Linked DNA regions of Promicromonospora sukumoe. The protein of the gene in region 1 binds, or shares a complex with, the protein of each later gene. Links are inferred from orthologs where the notes say so. Each region holds a gene or a part of one and is shown in the gene's direction. Other genes may lie near its edges. The genes, in order: secY and secG.

What was found.
Region 2: secY (region 1) and secG share a complex: the UniProt entries of both Escherichia coli proteins name them as parts of the sec protein translocase complex. The link is inferred for Promicromonospora sukumoe from one-to-one orthologs.

What each region holds. Positions count from the first base shown.
Region 1 is NZ_JACGWV010000003.1:689,862-692,968, forward strand. The notes cover bases 33-2,825. They hold secY (preprotein translocase subunit SecY), read left to right. Parts: upstream 33-677; coding sequence 678-1,973; downstream 1,974-2,825. Other genes in these bases: rplO (50S ribosomal protein L15), read left to right, coding at 33-465; FHX71_RS27130 (adenylate kinase), read left to right, coding at 2,054-2,611; map (type I methionyl aminopeptidase), read left to right, coding at 2,615-2,825. Outside these bases: rpmD (50S ribosomal protein L30), read left to right, coding at 1-10; more of rplO, read left to right, coding at 13-32; more of map, read left to right, coding at 2,826-3,107. UniProt on the Escherichia coli protein: The central subunit of the protein translocation channel SecYEG. Consists of two halves formed by TMs 1-5 and 6-10.
Region 2 is NZ_JACGWV010000001.1:2,864,187-2,867,489, reverse strand. What follows is about bases 228-3,216. They hold secG (preprotein translocase subunit SecG), read left to right. Parts: upstream 228-1,595; coding sequence 1,596-1,838; downstream 1,839-3,216. Other genes in these bases: opcA (glucose-6-phosphate dehydrogenase assembly protein OpcA), read right to left, coding at 3,156-3,216; pgl (6-phosphogluconolactonase), read right to left, coding at 2,383-3,156; FHX71_RS12705 (RNA polymerase-binding protein RbpA), read left to right, coding at 1,893-2,255; tpiA (triose-phosphate isomerase), read left to right, coding at 571-1,341; FHX71_RS12720 (phosphoglycerate kinase), read left to right, coding at 228-499. Outside these bases: more of FHX71_RS12720, read left to right, coding at 1-227; more of opcA, read right to left, coding at 3,217-3,303. UniProt on the Escherichia coli protein: Subunit of the protein translocation channel SecYEG. Overexpression of some hybrid proteins has been thought to jam the protein secretion apparatus resulting in cell death; while this may be true it also results in FtsH-mediated degradation of SecY.

The sequences.
Region 1 (3,107 bases):
GGTCGAGTGATCATGGCGGAGAACAAGCCGCTGAAGGTCCACCACCTCCGTCCCGCCCCCGGCGCCAAGACCGCGAAGACCCGTGTGGGTCGCGGTGAGGGCTCGAAGGGTAAGACGGCAGGCCGTGGTACCAAGGGTACGAAGGCTCGTTACCAGGTGCCCCACGGCTTCGAGGGTGGGCAGGTTCCCCTGCACATGCGCCTTCCGAAGCTGCGCGGGTTCAAGAACCCGTTCCGGGTCGAGTACCAGGTCGTGAACCTGGACAAGCTTTCCGCGCTGTTCCCCGAGGGTGGCTCCGTCACCGTCGAGGACCTGGTCGCGAAGGGCGCGGTCCGCAAGGGCCAGCCCGTGAAGGTGCTCGGCAACGGTGACATCACCGTCAAGCTCGAGATCGCGGTCGACCGCGTCTCGACGTCCGCCAAGGACAAGATCCTGGCGGCCGGCGGTTCGGTCTCGGAGGCCTGAGACAGCTGACAGGGCCGGCGGCGCGTGAGCGCGGCCGGCCCTGTGTGCTCTCTTGAGTATTTCCCGGAGCGAACGTGGTCCACCGGACCCCGTAAGCAACGTAGAATCCGACACGGTCTGGCTGCACCGTTGTGGTCTGGCCCACGTTCGACACACCTCGCCGGCGCCTGCCGGCGACACTAGATCCCGCAACGGCGGGCCAGGAGGATAGGGTGCTCAGCGCTTTCGGCCGGGCTTTCCGGACGCCAGACCTGCGGCGCAAGCTGCTGTTCACGATCGCGATCATGGCGATCTTCCGGCTCGGGTCGTTCATCCCGACTCCCGGTGTGGACTATGCGAACGTGCAGCAATGTATTGCCCAGGCGGGCGACAACTCGCTGCTCGGCCTCATCAACGTCTTCAGCGGCGGCGCGCTGCTGCAGCTGTCGATCTTCGCCCTCGGGATCATGCCGTACATCACGGCGAGCATCATCGTGCAGCTGCTTCGCGTGGTCATCCCGCGCTTCGAGGCGCTGCACAAGGAGGGCCAGTCGGGCCAGACCAAGCTGACCCAGTACACCCGCTACCTGACGATCGCCCTCGCGATCCTCCAGTCGACGACCGTCATCACGACGGCGCGCCAGGGTGTGCTGTTCCAGGGCTGTGGCCTCGACGTGATCGCCGACGACAGCATCCTGACCTCGATCTTCATGGTCATCACCATGACCGCCGGTACCGGCCTGGTCATGTGGCTCGGCGAGCTCATCACCGAGCGCGGCGTCGGCAACGGCATGTCGCTCCTGATCTTCACGTCGATCGCCGCGAGCTTCCCGACCTCCCTGTGGTCGATCGCCGGTGGCGCCAACGGCGTCCTGAACTTCACGATCATGATCCTGGTCATCATCCTGGTGATCGGTCTCGTGGTGTTCGTCGAGCAGTCGCAGCGCCGCATCCCGGTGCAGTACGCGAAGCGCATGGTCGGCCGCCGCATGTACGGCGGGACCAGCACGTACATCCCGATCAAGATCAACATGTCCGGCGTGATCCCCGTGATCTTCGCGGCGTCGATCCTCGCCATCCCGGGCCTCCTCGCCCAGTTCGGGGACCAGAGCTCCGAGTGGGTCATCTGGATCTCCAACAACCTGGTCCAGCAGTCGTCGCCGCTCTACATCGCGGTCTACACGCTGATGATCATCTTCTTCTGCTTCTTCTACACGTCGATCACGTTCAACCCGGACGAGGTCGCGGACAACATGAAGAAGTACGGCGGCTTCATCCCGGGCATCCGGGCCGGCCGCCCCACCGCGGAGTACCTCGACTTCGTGATCACCCGGATCACCTCCGCCGGTTCCCTGTACCTCGCGCTGATCGCGCTGATCCCGACGCTGGTGCTCGTCTTCCTTGGCGTCAGCACCAACCTGCCCTTCGGCGGTAGCTCGATCCTCATCGTGGTCGGCGTCGGGCTGGAGACGGTCAAGCAGATCGACTCCCAGCTGCAACAGCGCCACTACGAAGGATTCCTCCGTTGAGCCAGACCCCCACCACCACCTCTCGCCGCGAGCTCCACGCTCGTCCGGACAAGGAGGGCCAGGTCACGCGCCTGGTCATCATGGGCCCGCAGGGCGTCGGCAAGGGCACGCAGGCCGCGCGCCTCGCCGAGGTGTTCGGAATCGTGGCGATCTCCACCGGTGACATCTTCCGGGCCAACATCAAGGGCAGCACGGAGCTCGGCACGACGGCGAAGGAGTACATCGACAAGGGCGAGCTCGTCCCGGACGAGATCACCAACGCGATGGTTCGCGACCGCCTCGGCGACGAGGACGTCAAGGCCGGCTTCCTGCTCGACGGCTACCCGCGCAACGCGGCCCAGGTCGCCGAGCTGGACACCGCGCTCGCCGGCTTCGGCTGGGAGCTCGACGGCGTCATCGAGCTGACGGCGGACCGTGAGGTCCTCATGGAGCGCCTGACCAAGCGTGCGCAGGACGAGGGCCGGGAGGACGACACCCCCGAGGGGATCGCCCGCCGGCTCGACATCTACGACAAGGAGACGGCTCCCCTCACCGCCGCTTACGCGGAGCGTGGGCTGCTGGCCCAGGTCGACGGTGTCGGCGAGATCTCCGAGGTCACCGACCGTATCGTCGCCTCGCTCGCGACCCAGCTGGGCTGAGCGGTGGTCTTCGGCCGGGAGCGCGTCGAGTACAAGACGCCGGACCAGGTGCGCCTCATGCGGCGCGCCGGTCTGGTGGTCGCCGAGACGCTCGCAGCGGTCCGCGCCGCGGCCCGGCCCGGCCTGACCACCGCCGACCTGGACAAGGTCGCCGCCGCGACCATCCAGGCGGCCGGGGCCACGCCGTCGTTCCTGGGCTACCAGGGCTTCCCGGCGGTCATCTGCACGTCGGTCAACGACGAGGTCATCCACGGCATCCCGGGCAGCCGGGTGCTCGCCGCGGGTGACCTCGTCTCCGTCGACTGCGGCGCGATCGTCGAGGGCTGGCACGGTGACTCCGCGATCTCGTTCGTGCTGGGCACGGAAGGTCCCCTGGACCACCGGGCGCCCGACGACGACCTGCTCGCCTCGGGCACGGACCTCGCCGACATCGCGCTCGTCCGGGCCACCGAGACGGCCATGTGGGCCGGGATCGCGACCCTGGCCTCGGCCAAGC
Region 2 (3,303 bases), on another replicon or contig:
GCCGGTGGGCAACAGCCTGCTGGAGAACGACCAGATCGAGACAGTCAAGGGCTACCTGGCCACGGCCGAGGCCAACGGCGTCGAGATCGTGCTGCCCACGGACATCGTCGCCGCGGACTCGTTCGCCGCGGACGCGCCGCACCAGGTGGTCGCGGCCGACGCCATCCCGGACGGCACCATGGGCCTCGACATCGGCCCCGAGTCCGGCAAGCTGTTCGCCGCCAAGCTGGCCGACGCGAAGACCATCGCCTGGAACGGCCCCATGGGCGTGTTCGAGTTCGAGGCCTTCGCCGACGGCACCAAGGCCGTGGCGCAGGGCATCATCGACGCGACGGCGGCCGGCGGGTTCTCCATCGTCGGCGGCGGCGACTCGGCCGCGGCCGTGCGCGTGCTCGGCTTCGACAAGGCCGGCTTCAGCCACATCTCGACCGGTGGCGGCGCGAGCCTGGAGCTGCTGGAGGGCAAGGAGCTCCCCGGCCTCACCGTCCTCGCCGACTGATCTCCGCCGGCTGACCTGAACTCTCCCCGAACAGAAAGAAGAAGCACGTGGCTACCACCCGCACGCCGCTGATGGCGGGCAACTGGAAGATGAACCTCGATCACCAGCAGGCGATCAGCACGGTCCAGAAGCTCTCCTGGACCCTGAAGGACGCCAAGCACGACTACGCCGCGGTGGAGGTGGCGGTCGTCCCGCCGTTCACCGACCTGCGTTCCGTGCAGACGCTCGTCGACGCCGACAAGCTGGAGATCGTCTACGGCGCCCAGGACCTGTCCAAGCACGAGTCCGGCGCCTACACGGGCGAGATCTCGGGCACCATGCTGAAGAAGCTCGGCTGCACGTACGTCGTGATCGGGCACTCCGAGCGCCGCGAGTACCACGCCGAGTCGGACGACGTCGTCAACGCCAAGGTGCGCGCCGCGTTCGCGCACGGCCTGACGCCGATCCTGTGCGTCGGCGAGGGCCTGGAGGTCCGCAAGGCCGGCAACCAGGTCTCGCACACCCTCGCGCAGGTCGAGGCCGCGCTGGCCGACGTGCCGGCCGAGCAGATCGCCTCCATCGTCATCGCCTACGAGCCCGTCTGGGCCATCGGCACCGGCGAGGTCGCGACCCCCGAGGACGCGCAGGAGGTCTGCGGCGCGATCCGTCGCGTGCTGGGCGAGCTGTGCGACCAGACGGTCGCCGAGGGCATCCGCGTCCTGTACGGCGGCTCCGTGAAGTCGGGCAACGTCGCGCAGATCATGGCGCAGCCCGACGTCGACGGCGCCCTCGTGGGTGGCGCGAGCCTGGACCCGGAGGAGTTCGCGAAGATCGCCCGCTACCAGTCCCATGTTGTCGCGTAGCGAACCCCTTTCCTGATGTGTCAGACCCACAGGTCACCCCGGTGACCTGTGGGTCTGACACGTCGTTTCCGAGACTCGCCCGCAACCTGCCTGAGGTACCCTCACTCGGGCGCGATGTTCCAGGTGCGACTCGCTTTTCGGGGCTTTTCGGAGTTCTGATCAGGGGGTTCGCAATGTGAGGTACGTCTCGCTTACTCTTGACCGAATCCGCCGCCGGGGAACGCCCGGCACATCTACAACCGAGGACGTGAACCGTGGACGCGCTCCGCATCATCCTGGAAGTTCTGCTGGTGCTCACCAGCGGCTTCCTCACCATGCTCATCCTGCTCCACAAGGGCAAGGGTGGCGGTCTGTCCGACATGTTCGGTGGCGGTATCTCGATGGGCGCCGGTTCCTCCGGCGTGGCCGAGCGGAACCTCAATCGCATCACAATCGCCTTTGCCCTGGTGTGGGCCGTGGTGATCGTCCTGCTCGGACTCATCCAGAAGGTCAGCTGACCCGGTCGCCAAGCGCCTAGCAGCTGACGGCCACACACAGAGGGGACGACAGACGTGGCATCAGGCGGTCATGCGATTCGAGGGAGCCGGGTAGGCGCCGGCCCTCTCGGGGAGACGGAGCGGGGCGACACCGCCCCGCGTATCCGAGTTTCCTACTGGTGTGCCAATGGGCACGAGACGGCACCGAGCTTCTCGGTAGGCGAGGACGTCGAGGCTCCCACGCAGTGGGACTGCCCGCGGTGCGGCTTCCCCGCCGGCATGGACCCGGTGAACCCGCCGAGTCCCGTGCGGAACGAGCCCTACAAGACGCACCTCGCCTACGTGAAGGAGCGCCGGTCCGACGAGGACGGCGCGGCCCTCCTGGAGGAGGCGCTGGAAGCGCTGCGCATCCGCCGTCGCGGACGAGTGGCTGGCTAAGAGTTTTGAGGCCGGTGGTACAGAACGCCGGCGAAGTAGAACGAGGGCGGGACACCTGACCAGGTGTCCCGCCCTCGTTCTGTCTCGCCACGGTTCTACTTCGCCACGGTTCTACTTCGCCCTGGTTCTACTTCGGCGTGGTGGCGCCCGCCGACTCGAGGTCCAGCAGCCACAGCGTGCGTGCCTGCCCGACGGCGCCCGCGGCGGGCACCTCGCTCACCGGGTCGCCGGCCAGCGCCGCCGCGACCCGGTCCGCCTTCTCGGCGCCGGCCGCGACGACCCACACCTCGCGGGCGGCCCGGATGGCGTCGAACGTGAGGGAGACCCGCTCCGGCGGCGGCTTGGGCGAGCCGTGCACGCCCGTCGTCGTGCCCTGCGCGGCCAGACCCTCGTGGCCGGGGAACAGGGACGCGACGTGCCCGTCCGGGCCCATGCCGAGCAGCAGGACGTCGAACGCCGGGACGCCGTCCGCCGCGCCGTCCGCGTGCTCCGCGAGGGTGGCCGCGTAGGCCGCGGCGCCCTCCTCGGGCGTCGCGACCGACGTCGGCCCCGGCATGGCGTGGACGTTGGCGGCGGGGAGCCCGTGCCCGGCGACCAGGCCGTCGAGCAGCGCCTCGCGCGCCTGCGTCTCGTTGCGGTCCGGGTCGCCGTCCGGCAGGAACCGCTCGTCGCCCCACCACAGGTGCACGTTCGACCAGTCCACGGCCGGCACCAGCGGGCTCGCGGCCACGGCCGCGAGCGTCGCGATGCCGACCGTGCCGCCCGTGAGCACGACGTGCACGGGGGAGCGGACCGACTGCACGTCCAGGACGCGCGTCAGCAGCCGCGCGGCGGCCGCCTGCGCGAGCACCTCCTTGTCGGGGTGCACGACGACGAGCCGCACCCCGGACGCGTCGGCCATCAGGCCGCCGTCCGGTTGGTGACGTACCCGAGACCCCGCGTGAGGACCTCCTCGAAGATCTCGTCCGGGTCGAGCCGGCGCAGCTCCTCGATGAGGGCCTCGTTGAGGGCACGGATCGGCAGCGCGATCCGCCGCGCGGGCTTGCCC